2 linked regions of the Hydrogenovibrio crunogenus genome follow. The protein of the gene in region 1 interacts with the protein of each later gene in a pairwise test. Links are inferred from orthologs where the notes say so. Each region holds a gene or a part of one and is shown on either strand. Other genes may lie near its edges.

Region 1 (6,044 bases):
TGGAAGTCAGACTCTGACTGTGGCGGCGGAGTATAGGCATAAGCTTGAGGACCTGATAAAAGGATAAAGGCCATACAAACCATGAAAAAATGTCGGTAAAATTTTGGTGTCATAGTGATGTTCAAATGTGCTTATAGTTGTTGTGTTTGTTATGCAGTCTGGACCGTTTTAATTGGAAGTGCAAGTCCTAAACATTGACTAAATCATGGCCGTCAATGAATCAACCGTCCAAGTGTTTGATTTAGGTAGGCCATTTTACTAAAGTGTTGGGCCGGAATGCAGTAAAATAACGTTTTTAAAGATAGGTAATTTCAATGTGTCGTTTTTTTGCAACTGCGCCTAAAGGGTTAAATGAACTGCTTCGAGAGGAGCTGACCACTTTCGGTGCCGAGAATATCAAAACCCAGCCGACCGGGGCTACTTTTGATGGAGAGTTAGAAGTTGGTTATCGCAGTTGTTTGTGGTCTCGTTTGGCCAATCGGATATATTTGGTGCTACTGGAAACGGAATTACCGAATCAAGAGGCCTTAAGTTCGGTCGTACAGTCTATTGACTGGTCACAACATTTAGATAAAGAAGGCACTTTTGCCGTCTCATTTTCTGGGCAGGGACTGGGGATTACACACAGTCATTATGGGGCGTTAAAAATCAAAGATGGGATTGTCGATTATTACCGAGAACATTATCAAGTGCGACCTTCTATTGACACCGAAGTGCCTGATATTCGAGTGCATGGGCACTTGAATCGTAACCAATTGACGTTAAGTCTGGACTTGTCGGGTTATAGCTTGCATCAACGTGGATATCGTGAGGGGATTCAAGTTGAAGCGCCCTTGAAAGAAAATGTCGCCGCAGCGATTTTGATGCGCGCCAATTGGCCGGAGATTGCACGACAAGGGGGGGCTTTCTACGACCCCATGTGTGGGTCGGGAACCTTTTTAGTGGAAGCTGCTTTGATGGCATCCGATACCGCACCAGGGTTAGCCAAATCCGGTGAAATGTTATTGAATTACTGGCTGGGACACAATGAATTATTGTGGCAAAACTTGGTTGATGAAGCTGAACAGCGAGAACAGGCTGGTTTAAGGCATTTACCGAATATTTATGGTTCCGACATTTCTCATAAGTCATTGGATGTGGCGCGCAACAGTATTCAAGCGGCGGGTTATGATGATGTGATTGAAATCAAGCAAATGGCAGTTGAACAAGGCCGAAAGTGGGGGGATTGGCAACCCGGTTTGATTGTTTGTAACCCGCCTTACGGTGAGCGTCTTGGAGAAGAAGAGACCGTTAAACAAGTTTATTTAAAGCTTGGTGAGTATCTGAAGGCGGAATTTGTTCACTGGAAAGCCGCGGTATTGACGTGTCATACCGAGCTGGGCATGTTTTTAGGCATTAAGGCTAAACGTTCTCATGACTTTTTTAACGGCGCAATGGCGTGTCGTTTATTCCGCTTTGAGATTGAAGAAGAATGGTTTAGGCAGCCGGCGTTACAGCCCAAACAAGATTTGGCGGAACAGGTTTTGCAACTACAGCCAGATTTGGCTAACACCGACAATGCGAAGATGGTCTCGAACCGTATTCGCAAGAATATGAAAGGCTTAAAATCCTGGGTGAAGCAAAATGATATTTCAGCCTACCGCGTGTACGATGCGGATATCCCTGAATATGCTTTAGCCATTGACTTATACGACACTTTGGAATCGGGGCTTTGGGTGGTAGTTGCTGAGTATGCGCCGCCGAAAACTGTCAACCCAACCAAAGCCAAGCGCCGTTTGTATGAAGCCATGTCGGTATTACCCTCGGTCTTTAATGTCTCGCCTGAAAGAATCGTCTTTAAGGTGCGTAGTCAACAAAAAGGTCAGGATCAATATGAGCGTTTGGACGAGCAAAAAGCGTTCTTCACCATTGTCGAAAACCAAACGCGTTTACGAGTGAATTTTACTGACTATTTAGACACGGGGATTTTTTTGGACCATCGTCAGGTGCGCCAAGAAGTGGCCAAATTAGCAGCGGGTAAACGGCTGCTGAATTTGTTTTGCTATACCGCAACCGCCACGGCGGAAGCGGTGAAAGCCGGCTGTAAAAGCAGTTTGAGTTTGGATATGTCAAAAACCTATTTGTATTGGGCAAAACACAATTTTATGTGTAATGACATTAACGAAAAACAGCATGTTTTACAGCAGGAGAATGTACTGGAATGGTTGGAGACAGCGACTCAAAACCCGAAAGATTTATTTGATGTGATTTTTTTGGATCCGCCTTCGTTTTCAACGTCGAAACGCATGGAAGGTACCTTGGATATTCAACGTGACCATGTTGATTTAATTCAAAAAACACTGAAGTTGTTGTCAAAAGATGGCAAACTTATCTTCTCAACCAACTTAAGAAAATTTAAATTAGATAAGGCAATCTTTGAGCCAGACTATCAAATCGAAAATATCACTCAAAGAACCATGCCAAAAGACTATGCTCGAAATATGAAAATTCACCAGGCCTGGCTGTTTTCTCGTCAGTAGCCAGTAAAAGGAATTGTCCTTTGTTGCACAAGGACTCTGAACTCAAAAGATAGGTGGCGACGTATGATTCATATCAGTACGATAAAAGAAATGGTCAGAATCAGCCCTCTCGATAAACTGGAAGTCGAGAAGCATTATTCTTACTTACTGGAACAAGAACCTCAATTTGAGCAAAGTGTGGCTCAATGGATTGAGGCTTATCAGTTACATGCCTTAACGCCAGAATTGCTTCTGGCAAATGATTATTATCAAAAACTGATTCATGGTGTGTATCAGAACAGTTTTTATAATGTTCAGTATCATCAAGCGCTTTATTGGTTAAAAAGCGGGCTGACACAAAATCAAATCTTGTTGTTGTTCGCGCATATGCGAATGCAATTTATCATGTATGCCGAAGGCCTGGAAAGTGATGCGTTGGCCAGCAGTTTATGTCATGTTCTGGATGTCGGGCAATCCATTGTCGCAACGATTTTTACTGTGGCAGAATCAATTGAGCGAATGAAAGCTCGATCCAGTCAAGAAATTCGTCGACTTAAAAATTCTTATCGCTTGGTGGCATTTGATTTACCAAAAGATGTCTTACAAGCTTATATTGACCACCAAACTTGGAAAATTTCAGCATTTGAACTTTCGTTGGGATATGAAACAAATATTCATGGGTTTGAAACAAGCCACCTAAAATGTTGTTTAGCCAAATGGTTGGACAATGGTGGACTGGAGTTGATTCCGAAATCCAAGCGCCGTAAGTTTTTAAATGCCCATGAACAAGTTCACCGTTTAGGCACGATGGCAATTGAAGAATCAAACCATAACCGGCCTGAAAATATTGTTGAACTGTTATTCGAGATGGAAGTGGCTTCTGAAGATGTGATGGAAGTGTTGCTGAACTTGATCGAACAGGAGTTTGTGGCAGCAGCTAATGCCGATTCGCTCACCGGCTTTCCCAACCGTCGAGCATTTGATTTGGAATTTGATAAAGCACTGGCTTTTGCGAAACGCCATGACTTTTGGTTGGATTTGGTAATTGTGGATGTTGATTTCTTTAAGGCGGTTAATGACGAACATGGCCATGTGGTGGGCGATGCTGTTCTAAAACGAGTGGCTGAGATTTTAGATCACGTAGCGCGAACAGAAGATATGCTGTTTCGCTGGGGGGGTGAGGAATTTGTGATCATTACCTTAGATAAGGACTCTGAAGGCTCGGAAATGTTGGCTGAAAGAATTCGTAAGGCGGTAGAAGAGGAAGTATTTTTTGCTGGCACCGAACAGGAAATGCATTTAACGGTCAGTTGTGGCGCTCTGAGTTACTGGGCTGGATTAAGCTTGTCGGAAGAAGAGGTTTTTGAGCTGGCAGACAAACAGCTTTATTTGGCGAAAGAAAATGGTCGGAACCAAGTTTGCCATCAAGTCTATGACGTGATTCCAATCCAAAAACCATAAAGCGCATTGCTAATAGACACGAAAGATTGATTTATATTAAGTCTGTTGACGGTCTTTCGTTGGTTCTCTTTTTTTTTGATAGAATTCTTTGGCTTTGAAAATGAAGGCAGATTATCGTAAACCTGGAAATAGCTGCCTATTTAAATGATAAAAGAGATGCTCTATGGAACAATCTATTCGATTTGATGAAGATCTAATTAAGCGCTATAACCAATCAGGTCCAAGGTATACGTCTTATCCAACAGCAGTACAGTTTGATGAAACGTTTGGCGTGGCGGACTATCAAGCAGCTGCAGAACGCAGCAATGCATCAGATCGAAATCTCTCATTATATTTTCATATTCCTTTCTGCGATACGGTGTGCTTTTTCTGCGCCTGTAATAAAGTCTGGACACGCGATCGTAGCAAAACCACGCCTTATTTAGCGCGTTTGTATCAAGAGATCGAAATGCAGGCTAAATTATTTGATTCAAACCGAAAAGTAGACCAGCTGCATTGGGGAGGCGGTACGCCAACTTTTATCAACATGGATGAAATGCGAGAATTGATGGCCGTTACCCGTCAGCATTTTAATTTACATGATGATGATTCAGGCGAGTACTCGATTGAAATTGATCCGAGAGAAGCCAATAAAGAGTCGGTTAAACTATTGCGAGAGCTTGGGTTTAATCGTATGAGCTTAGGGGTTCAAGATTTTGATCCTAAGGTTCAAAAAGCGGTGAATCGTATTCAAACGGAAGCGCAAACGTTTGAAGTCTTGGAGGGCGCTCGTGAAGCCGGGTTTATGTCGGTGAACGTGGATTTGATTTACGGGTTGCCGCATCAAACCGAAGCGGGCTTTATGGCAACGTTAGACAAGGTTTTGGAAGTTGCACCAGATCGTTTTTCGATTTTTAACTATGCCCATATGCCGAGCATGTTTCCAACACAGAAAAAAATGAACGAAGCGGACATGCCTTCACCGGATGAGAAACTGGCCATTTTGCATGCCACAACCAACCGCCTGCTGGAAGCGGGGTATGTTTATATTGGCATGGATCATTTTGCTAAACCCGACGATGAACTTGCCATTGCTCAACGAAATGAAACCCTTTATCGTAACTTTCAGGGGTATTCTACCCATGCAGAATGCGATTTGATTGGCATGGGCGCTACCTCGATTTCGTTGATTAATAATACCTATGCGCAGAATTATAAAAGTCTGAATGACTATTATCAGGCGATTGATGCCGGGCACCTTGCTGTCTTCAGAGGGGTGGAGCTGACTGAAGATGATGAGCTGCGCCGTGATGTGATTACGCGTTTAATCAGTCATTTTCATCTGAATTTCAACAGTATTGAAGCTCAGTGGGGTATTGTGTTTAAAGAATATTTTGAGCAAGAAATGAACGCATTGGCTCCAATGATTGAAGATGGCTTGGTTGAATTGTCTGATTCGGATCTCTATGTCACTGCGGCAGGACGACTCTTAATTCGAAATATTTGTATGGCATTTGATGCTTATTTAAAACAAGGCACACAAAATCGTTTTTCAAAAGTGATTTAAACCGATGGTAAACTTAAAAATGACCAGGCCTGGTCATTTTTGGGTTCATTCTGTTGGCGGAAGTAGTTGACCAATTTCATGCATTAATTTCGGTAAAGCCCCGGATTGTTTTTCAAAGCAAGCATAGGCTTCTTCGGCTTTTTGATTGCGCCATTCAGGAGAGTCGGCCAATTGAATCAACTGTTGAGCCAGTTCGTTTTCATCTTGAGAAATCAAGATGGCTTCGTCTTGTTTGAACGAATCATAGAGCGCTTGCAGGTTTTGATGATACTGTCCAGACAAAACCGGCTTTTTCAGCGCGGCCGGCTCCAAGATATTATGTCCGCCAAAAGGTACCAGACTGCCACCTATAAATGCAGCGTCACAAGCTGCAAACCAATTCATCAGTTCTCCAATGGTATCGGCCAAATAAACTTGCGTGTCTGATTGAATCAGTTCATCTTTAGAACGGCTTGCAAACGGGATGTGTTTGTCAGACAGTAAGTCAGCCACTTCCAAAAATCGATCTGTGTGGCGAGGAACCAGTATCAACAGTGCAT
Region 2 (9,764 bases), 380 kb from region 1 along the record:
CGTCACAGTGCTTCCAATTTCGAGGATGATCATCGATATAAATAAATGTGTAATGATGATGTTGATGTTGAATATATGGTGAGGGTTCTTAGCTAGATGGGTTTCTTGGTCGGTCACTTGGTAATGCATGCGATGTCTCTACAGTTGGCTAAAATGGTTGATTGAATGCTGTAAAAAACGAATCACTTTGTCGGTTTCGTCTTCCACTTGTTTTAACAGACTCTCTTGTCCTTGAGTAATGCCTTCTCTTCCTTTGGTTTCAAGCGCCAAGCATAAATCAGGCAATGTGGTCGCCCCAATATTCGCCGAGCTACCTTTTAATGTGTGCGCTTGATGCCTTAAAGCCTCCGGGTCTTCTTCATCAATAGCGGCTTTAATACCCTTTAACGTCTCGGGTGCAATATCCAAAAAGGTTTGTAAAATATCTTTTAAATCTTCTCCAATCAGTGCTTTTAACTGACTTAAATTCTCTGTATCAACCGGATCAGACATAAATTTTTTTCCTATTCTAGTGAACCTATTATAGCTTACTAAGGCGTTTTCTGAGATTTAAGATACTGTTGAAATTCATCAGCAGGCATCGGCTTGCCGAACATAAAGCCTTGGAAAATATCACAGTTCTTATTTTGAAGGAAAGAGACATGGAATTCTTCTTCAATCCCTTCTGCAACCACTTTGAGGCTCAAACTGTCGGCCATGGCTAAGATGGTGCGGACAATAGCCTGTCCTTCCTGACTTTCCAAGTTATCGATAAAAGAACGGTCGATTTTAATGGCATCAATTGGAAAGCTATGTAGATAGGCGAGAGAAGAATAGCCTGTTCCAAAGTCGTCAATGGACAATGAAACCCCCATGGCTTTCAGTCCTTTTAGGATGCTGATATTGTGATCGGCGTTGCTCATAGCCAAGCTTTCTGTGATTTCCAGATCAAGATACTTCGCAGGCAGAGTTGTGTTTTGCAACACTTCCTGTACTTCTTTGATTAAGTTTGAGCTGGAAAATTGCCGACCTGACAAGTTAACAGCGATACGCATTTCATCAAATCCATTCGCATGCCAATTTTCGGCTTCTTTGATGGCATTTTCTAAAACAAATCGACCAATGTTGACAATCATCCCATTGCTTTCTGCCATAGGTATAAAGACACCGGGTGAAATAGTCCCTTCGGTTGGGTGTTTCCAACGCACCAAAGCTTCAGCGCCATAAGGTTTTAAAGAGTGACCATCAATCTGAGGCTGGTAGTAAACTTCAATCTCATTGCGATCAAGGGCTTTTCTTAAATCATTTTCCAGCATCAGCTGTTCTTTTGATTCGGCATTCATTTCCGCTTGATAGAATAAAAACTGATTGCCGCCATTGAGTTTGGCCTGACTTCGAGCGATATTGGCATGCGCAATCAGCTCGCTGGCTTGATCTCCATCCTGGTTGATGATGCTGATGCCGATCGAGAAAGTGATAAACAATTCTTGATCTTTAACGTTATAGGCTTTCGAAATATCATGAAAAATACGACTGAGAGATAAGTTTAATTCTTGGGCGTCCTCGGCATTCTTAATCAAGATAGCAAATTCATCACTACCTAAGCGGGCCACGAAATCATCTTCTCGCGTGACTTTCTTTAAGCGTTGAGCAACGGTGCGAAGTAGCGCATCCCCATTTTCCTGTCCTAAGTTATCATTGATTTTTTTGAAGCGGTCAATGTCAAGAATCACGGTTGCGCTGTATTTGTCAGGATTGGTTTCTTTTATAAAATTCATTAGGTTTTTATTAAAGAAAGAACGGTTAGCCAAATCCGTCAGTTTGTCATGGCTGGATTGGTAATCGATCAGAGTTTCCGCTTTATGCAAACGACTGATATCCTGGGCCGACCCTGTAATCTTTGAGATGTCTCCATGTTCATCAAAGCTGACTTCCCCTAAACAATCCACATGAGATAATGAGCTATCATGATGCAGAACACGGAAACTGACTTGAATATCATTATAGCCTTGGCTGGCATCGGCAATGGCTTGTTGAATTAATGGCAGGTCTTTCGGAATAATATTGGAAAAGAATTGCTCTAAGGTGACATCTGCCTGATTCGGAATACCGAAAAGCTCAAAGGCTGAACTCGTGCCCGTCACCTGGTCTGCTTTTGCATCCCACTCCCAATAGCCCAGTTTTGCCAGTTTTTGGGCATACATAAGTTGAGACTGACTGGCTCTCAGCTGATCTTCGATTAAAGAAGAGTTAATGGCGTATTTAACTCGCTGACTGAGCAAAGACCAATTAATCGGTTTGGTGATAAAATCTGTCGCGCCACTGGTAAAGGCATGGTCAATTGACCCCATATCATCCTGCGATGTTAGCATTAAGATAGGGACGGCACGGCTCTTTTCATAGTTCCGGATGGCTTCAGTGGCTGCATACCCATCCATTATGGGCATCATCACATCCATTAAAATTAAGCAGGGTGACTCGTTGATAAATTTTGAAAAGCCCTCTTGACCATTTTTGGCATCGATGACTTTAAATCCGGATTTGGTTAGGACTTTATTTAGGGTCAAACGGGTGGTATCGTCGTCCTCAACTACGAGGATTAAAGAGGGATCAATCTGCTTAGAGCTTGTCTCAGAAAGTGGCATGAGAGTTCGTATCACCATTAATTGTTTGGCTAAGTGTAGCCGCTTTTTGTCGAAATTAAAACCTTTATGCCTTATGAAGATGTTAGGTTTCAAGCCAAAAGGTTACAGGCCCATCATTAATTAAACTGACTTGCATGTTGGCACCGAATTTTCCTGTTTGAGGGGAGCCAAACTTCTCGGTAATTAAGGTGACAAATTGCTTAAAAAGGTCGTGTGCCAAGTCCGGCGAAGCCGAGGTGTGAAAGCTGGGACGTAGTCCCTTTTTCGTATCGGCTGCTAAGGTAAATTGCGGCACCAGCAGTAATTCACCGCCTTGACCATTGAAGGCTTGTTGCAGATTGAGGTTCATTTTGTCATCTTCATCACTGAAAACACGGTAATGTAGGAGTTTATGAGCCATCTTTTCTAAGGATTCGGTTGAATCATGTGGTTGAAATCCGCATAAAACAACCAAACCCGATGAAATCTGCCCGATGATTTCATCTGAAACCGATACACTTCCTTGAGTCACTCTTTGCAATAAACAAATCATATTAAGGAGAGATGTCGCCATCAAGATAGAGTTGATCGGTCGCAGCCACCAGCGCTTGAGCAATTTCCAGCTCAAGGGCAGAGTGCCCTGCATGGTCGCATATAATCAGTTGAGCGTTTGGCATGGCTTGTGATAACGCATAGGCTTGATTGACCGGGCAAACCATGTCGTAACGACCTTGAATAATTTGGGTTGGAATTTTTCGAATATAGCCAATATTAGCTAAAATTTGGTTCGGTTCGATAAAGGCGTTGTATTTAAAATAATGACATTCGATGCGCGCCATAGCCAGTGCATGAAAGGGATCACCAAAATGATTCACTAGGTCCTTATCGGCTTTGAGTGTGGAGGTTCTTCCTTCCCAGACAGACCAAGCTTCAGCCGCACTCATTCGAGCAATTTCATTTTCACTGGTCAGGAGTTCGTAGTAGGCGCCAATCATATCGTTTCGTTTTTCTTCAGGAACCGGGGCAATAAAATCCTGCCAGTAATTCGGGTAAAATCGGTTGGCACCTTCTTGATAAAACCAACGAGTGTCTTCATCCCGGCATAAGAAAATGCCGCGTAACACCATAGAAATGACACGCTCTGGGTAGGCTTCAGCATAGAGTAAACTCAACGTTGACCCCCAGGAGCCACCAAACAATATCCAACGATCAATCTCTAAATGCCGTCGAATTTTTTCGATGTCTTCAATCAAGTGAGCCGTGGTATTGTTGGTTAAACAGGCATGAGGGCGGGATTTTCCGCACCCACGCTGATCAAATAAGATAATACGATATTCATCCGGATTGAAAAAGCGGCGTTGCATTGGGGTGGTGCCCCCACCGGGGCCACCATGGATAAACAAGACTGGCAGACCGAGGGGATTACCGCTTTCTTCGATGTAAAGCGAATGCGTGTTATCAACCTGTAAGCTATGTTCGCTATACGGCTTGATGGGCGGGTACAAGATCTGTTCTAAAGTCATCATAATGCAATTTTAGCCTAAACCGAACGGAAGACCAAAAGAATCTTTTTCAGAAAGCATAAACGAAAAAAGCCCCTAAAAAGTAACCAGGCCTGGTCATTTTTAGGGGCTTTTAATTTAAGCAGAGAGAAGCTTATAACTTGCTGCGGCCTGCTTTTTTACGTTCGTTTTCAGTCAATAATTTTTTACGAATACGGACGTGATGTGGGGTGACTTCAACCAGCTCGTCATCATCGATAAATTCAAGCGCTTGTTCCAGCGAGAAAATAATCGGTGGTGTCAAGGTTAGAGCTTCATCCGTTCCTGATGCACGCATATTCGTTAACTGTTTCCCCTTCAAAGGATTGACGGTTAAGTCATTGGCGCGACTGTGTAGCCCGATGATCATGCCTTCATACACTTCTTCCCCGTGACCGATATATAAACGCCCACGGTCTTGCAAGTTGAATAGGGCAAACGCTAAAGCTTTCCCTTGACCAATTGAGATCAATACACCGTTGTTACGCTCACCCAATGTGCCTGAGAATTTCGGACCATAATGAGAGAAGCTCGAGAAGATCAATCCGTTTCCTTGAGTCGCTGTCATGAACTCAGTACGGAACCCAATCAAGCCGCGAGAAGGAATGATGAAGTCGATACGTACACGACCATGTCCATCTGGCACCATGTCTTGCATTTCGGCTTTACGCTCACCCAATTTTTCCATGATGGCACCTTGTGCTTCTTCTGGCACATCTACCGTTAGGTTTTCGTAAGGTTCTTGCGTTTCACCATCAATTTCTCTGAAGATTACTTCTGGACGAGAAATCCCCATTTCAAAGCCTTCACGACGCATGGTTTCAATCAGAACGGATAAATGTAGTTCACCACGACCGGAAACTCGGAATTTGTTGGCGTCATCCGTTTCTTCAACGCGCAAGGCAACGTTGGTTAATAATTCTTTATCCAAACGCTCACGAATTTGACGAGAGGTTAGCAACTTACCATCCTGACCGACGAAAGGAGAGTCGTTGACTTGGAATGTCATGCTGACCGTTGGTTCATCAACCGTCAAGGCTGGTAAAGCTTCAACATGGTTCGGATCACATAACGTATCTGAAATGTTCAAAGGATCTAGCCCTGTGAATGCAACGATGTCACCGGCGTGTGCTTCTTCAACACTGACACGCTCAAGACCGTGGTAACCGAACAATTCACCCATTTTACCTTTACGTTCTTTTCCTTCGGCATCAATGATCACAATTGGCATTCCGGTTTGAACGGCCCCACGTTTGATACGGCCTGTTCCGATAACCCCTTTATAAGTGTCATAATCCAATGAGATACATTGCAACTGGAATGGTCCGCCCAAATCAACATCTGGTGCAGGTACGTTTTCCGTGATGATCTTGAAAATCGGTGTCATGTCACCTTCGCGAACATCTTCATCCAACCCAGCAAAACCATTTAGACCGGATGCATAAATCACATCAAAATCCATCTGTTCATCAGTGGCACCTAGACGGTCAAACAAATCAAATGTCTGGTCTAAAACCCAGTCAGGACGTGCGCCTGGACGGTCAATTTTATTGATGACAACAATCGGTTTTAGGCCTTGCTTCAATGCTTTTTCCGTCACAAAACGTGTTTGTGGCATCGGTCCTTCCACGGAATCGACCAAAAGCAATACCGAATCAACCATCGATAAAATACGTTCAACCTCACCACCGAAATCAGCATGGCCCGGAGTATCAACGATATTGATACGGAAATCGTTCCATTTGACGGCGGTGTTTTTAGACAGGATCGTGATACCACGTTCTTTTTCTAGATCATTGGAGTCCATCATACGATCCCCCATGTCTTTACGGATATCGTCAAAGGTGCCAGATTGTCTTAGAAGTTGGTCAACCAACGTGGTTTTACCGTGGTCAACGTGCGCAATAATGGCAATGTTGCGAATATGATCTGTGTTCATGCGGGGGACTCTCAATTTTTCAAAAAAACGTATTATACTGGAATGACAATAGAAGTTTGTGTAATCTGATGAAATGATTAAGATTTATTGCAGAAAGTCATGCAAAAATGGAAGTAAAGCCCGATATTGTGCGGGAGAGAGATTTTGAGCCAGCGAATTTTGCGTTGCTGACTTTCATCTCTCAGGGGGTTAAGCTGGCTTCTTACGAGTTAGATGTGGTTTTTTGAGCCTTTTCGAGACGAATGTAGCTTTGTAAAATGCCATAAGCCATCGTTCCGATCAGTAAGCCGATCAATGCAAAAATACCTGCAATTTTTCCTTCTCCAATCATGGCAGGGATGGTGCCTGGGCAGGAAGCCGTCATGCCCCAACCAATCCCAAATAACATGGCACCAGCGATTAACCCTTTCTGATAAGGTTTTTTAACAAAATCCACTTCTGCGCCGGTTGCAACGGCTGTGACATGAAATTTTTTCATCAGGGTGACCCCAATCATGGCGATGACCACAGCCATGGCAATGACAATCAGTAATTGGAAGTCCTGAAACAAGAACATCTTGGCATGGTAATCATAGGTGGTTGCGCCCGCATGACTCATAAAAAAACCAAAGGCAATTCCCATTAACAAGCCGAAAAAGTTATTGCGATAGACAAAGCTAAAAGAAACCAGGTATAGCCGAATGCTTTTTAAAATCGGTAGCTTATGCATTTTGAAATCCCTTTAGGTTCCGAATAATAAGTGAGTGGTAAAGAATGCGCTCATAAAGAACACTGCCCCTGCCAATAAGCTAGGAGGGTTGAGCATGGCACCGCCGACTAATGCGTGACCTGTTGTACATGCGCCCGCTAATCGTGCGCCGAAGCCAAGGAGGGCACCACCAAAGATTAGCCAAATGGCTTTACCGGCCAACGTTTGGGGTAGAATGTCGTTGTACATACCCATGTCAAAACTAAAATGCCAAGGCTCAGGGGAACCGAGAGCACTGATGAGTCCTCCTATAGGAATACCTAACAAAAACCAAAGGCGTGAATTGTTTATGTTTTTGTATTCACCTGTTCGAAAATATTCGACATTTTTGAACATCATGCCACAAAAGTTCCCATACCCAGTTGAGCACCCCGCAGGCTTGCCCATTAACCAGAAATGAAAAATAACAAATAAGCCCATGGCTATACCGGCTATCCAAGCGCTCCAAACAACAACTTCCATGATTTATCCTAGAATAAATTTGTTTAATTAATGGTATTTTTAAACAATGAAAACACAGAGTCAAAAAGAGGTTTTTTGTTAAGCTATAGAAAAATTTTATGGAATATAAAAAATATGAATCAATAAGGTTCGAAAGAGTAAGTAATTGTTATTAAAGAATAATTGAATTTAGCTTGGCTCTGATTGCTTTTCCCTTGGTATAGAAAGCATCGAAAGAAATATTTTTCAAGGCATAAAAATAATTATCGCTGTCGGTCAGCAGAAATACTTCGGATAAAAAATAAGCTGTGATATTCTAACAACCAATCTTTTAATTTCAGTCACTTATGTCAAATAATGATTTTTTTATAGGCCGACAGCCCATTCTAGATGGCAACAGTCAAGTGTATGGGTATGAACTTCTTTTCAGAGGTGGTTTTGACCCTAATGAAGCCGAGTTCGACTCTGCAGAAGGTGCAACGGCGACAGTTTTACATAACGCTATGATGAACCTGGGGCTCGAAACGATCGTGGGTGACAGAAAAGCGTTTATCAATTTTCCTCAAAGTTTTTTTTGCATCCATGATGAACCTAGTTTTTCTAATAATATTATTGTGATTGAGATGCTTGAAGATGTTGAGCCTACCGAAGAAGTGATTACCGGTGTGATGTCGCTTAAAGAAAAAGGTTATACCATCGCGCTAGATGACTTTATCTTCAAACAAAAATTGGTGCCTCTGATCAAGTTAGCCGATCTGATTAAGTTTGACGTTCAGTATGTCAAATTAGAGAATTTACCGGTCTTGTTTAATAAAGTTAAAACGGTGACCCGAGCAAAAATCGTGGCTGAGCGGGTAGAGACCAAAGAAATGTTTGCTGCTTGTAAAGAGGCGGGAGCTGATTATTTTCAAGGGTACTTCTTTGCCAAACCGGAAATTATCACGGGGCAGCAACTTAGTGTGAATCAATTGAATTTGATGCAATTGCTCGAAAAAATTGCGGATGAAGACATTAGCTTGGATGACTTGGTCAATGTCATTGAAAAAGATGTGGGGCTGTCGCACAAGTTAATGAAGTTTGCCGAGCAATACCGTAACGCCCGGATGCCAACCTTTTCAAGTTTAAAAGAAGTGATGAGTTTATTTGGATTAAAGCGGGTGCAGTCGTGGGCGACGATGTTATCGCTGGCCGCATTAAATGATGTCTTACCTGAAGTGTTTAACCTTGCAAGAGTGCGAGCGATTTTTATGCGCCGATTAGCTCAAAATAAAGGCTTAACGAATGTTGACAGTTATTATTTAGCCGGGCTCTTTTCGTTGCTGGATACTCTGATGGGAAAAGCGTTAGAAGAGCTTTTGTCACAGTTACCCATTAATGATGCAATAAAAATAGGTCTTGTTGAAGGGCAAGGAGTGTACGGAGATCTCTTGGCGACGGCTCAGCGATATGAAAATATCGCTGTAGACATTGAAGAACCTGGGGTGGCAGCGCTTTATTTTGAGGCGATTGCTGAAGCTTCAAAACAAGCGATTTAACCTAGGAAGGTATTTAGAGAGGTTAGGTTAATTGGCAAAATCTTCTGGATCATATCCCAAGTTCGGTGCCAGCCACTTCTCAGTTTCTTCAATTGACCAGCCTTTACGAACTGCATAGTCTTCCACTTGATCTCGGCCAATTGATCCGACGCCGAAATAGCGAGATTCTGGGTGGGCGAAATAGGTTCCGGAAACCGCAGCCGTTGGCGTCATCGCAAAACTTTCGGTGATTTCCAACCCAATTGTCTCATCTGGTTTGATTAAATCCCAGAGAATGCCTTTTTCAGTATGATCTGGGCAGGCTGGGTAACCCGCTGCCGGGCGAATGCCTTGATACCGTTCACGAATGATGTCTTCGTTTTCAAGCTGTTCATCGGGCGCATAGCCCCAATCTTCCTTACGAACCATTTCATGCAATGTTTCGGCAAAGGCCTCAGCAAAACGATCTGCCAATGCTTTCAGCATGATCGCATGGTAATCATCATGTTCCTTTTCAAAGCGCTCGACATGTTCATCGATGCCAATACCCGCTGTCACGGCAAAGAAGCCAATGTAGTCAGCGACGCCACTTTCTTTCGGAGCAATAAAATCGGACAGACAGTTGTTCGCTCCACCGCGTTTTTTCTCCGCTTGTTGACGTAAATGATGGAAGGTATGAAGCACTTCAGTTCGGCTTTCATCTGTGTAGACTTCAATATCATCCCCAACTCGATTGGCAGGATAGAATCCGTATACGGCTTTTGCTGTCAGCCAATTTTCATCAATGATTTTGGTCAGCATGGCTTGAGCATCGGCAAACACTTTGCGCGCTTCTTCTCCCACCACTTTGTCGTCTAAAATTCTTGGATAAAGACCATGCAACTCCCAAGACTGGAAGAAAGGGGACCAATCAAAGCGTTCCAGTAGTTTGTCTAATGGAAAATTCTCAAGCACTTTGGTGCCGAGGAAGCTTGGCTT

The links.
Region 2: the proteins of rlmKL (region 1) and typA interact in binary tests that used the Escherichia coli proteins (3 or more experiments, as listed by UniProt). The link is inferred for Hydrogenovibrio crunogenus from one-to-one orthologs.

Annotation. Positions count from the first base shown.
Region 1 is NZ_CP032096.1:560,110-566,153, forward strand. Bases 1-2,916 are described here. They hold rlmKL (bifunctional 23S rRNA (guanine(2069)-N(7))-methyltransferase RlmK/23S rRNA (guanine(2445)-N(2))-methyltransferase RlmL), read left to right. Parts: upstream 1-314; coding sequence 315-2,519; downstream 2,520-2,916. Other genes in these bases: GHNINEIG_RS02605 (lytic murein transglycosylase), read right to left, coding at 1-113; GHNINEIG_RS02615 (GGDEF domain-containing protein), read left to right, coding at 2,583-2,916. Outside these bases: more of GHNINEIG_RS02615, read left to right, coding at 2,917-3,959; hemN (oxygen-independent coproporphyrinogen III oxidase), read left to right, coding at 4,123-5,505; GHNINEIG_RS02625 (3-deoxy-D-manno-octulosonic acid transferase), read right to left, coding at 5,551-6,044. UniProt on the Escherichia coli protein: Specifically methylates the guanine in position 2445 (m2G2445) and the guanine in position 2069 (m7G2069) of 23S rRNA. Methylation occurs before assembly of 23S rRNA into 50S subunits.
Region 2 is NZ_CP032096.1:178,054-187,817, forward strand. The notes cover bases 3,672-6,588. They hold typA (translational GTPase TypA), read right to left. Parts: upstream 6,084-6,588; coding sequence 4,260-6,083; downstream 3,672-4,259. Other genes in these bases: pip (prolyl aminopeptidase), read right to left, coding at 3,672-4,129; GHNINEIG_RS00795 (YeeE/YedE thiosulfate transporter family protein), read right to left, coding at 6,286-6,588. Outside these bases: GHNINEIG_RS00765 (hypothetical protein), read right to left, coding at 1-129; GHNINEIG_RS00770 (Hpt domain-containing protein), read right to left, coding at 139-492; GHNINEIG_RS00775 (two-component system response regulator), read right to left, coding at 531-2,624; dtd (D-aminoacyl-tRNA deacylase), read right to left, coding at 2,707-3,156; more of pip, read right to left, coding at 3,158-3,671; more of GHNINEIG_RS00795, read right to left, coding at 6,589-6,792; GHNINEIG_RS00800 (YeeE/YedE family protein), read right to left, coding at 6,805-7,293; GHNINEIG_RS00805 (EAL and HDOD domain-containing protein), read left to right, coding at 7,620-8,807; metH (methionine synthase), read right to left, coding at 8,835-9,764. UniProt on the Escherichia coli protein: A 50S ribosomal subunit assembly protein with GTPase and nucleotide-independent chaperone activity, required for 50S subunit assembly at low temperatures, may also play a role in translation.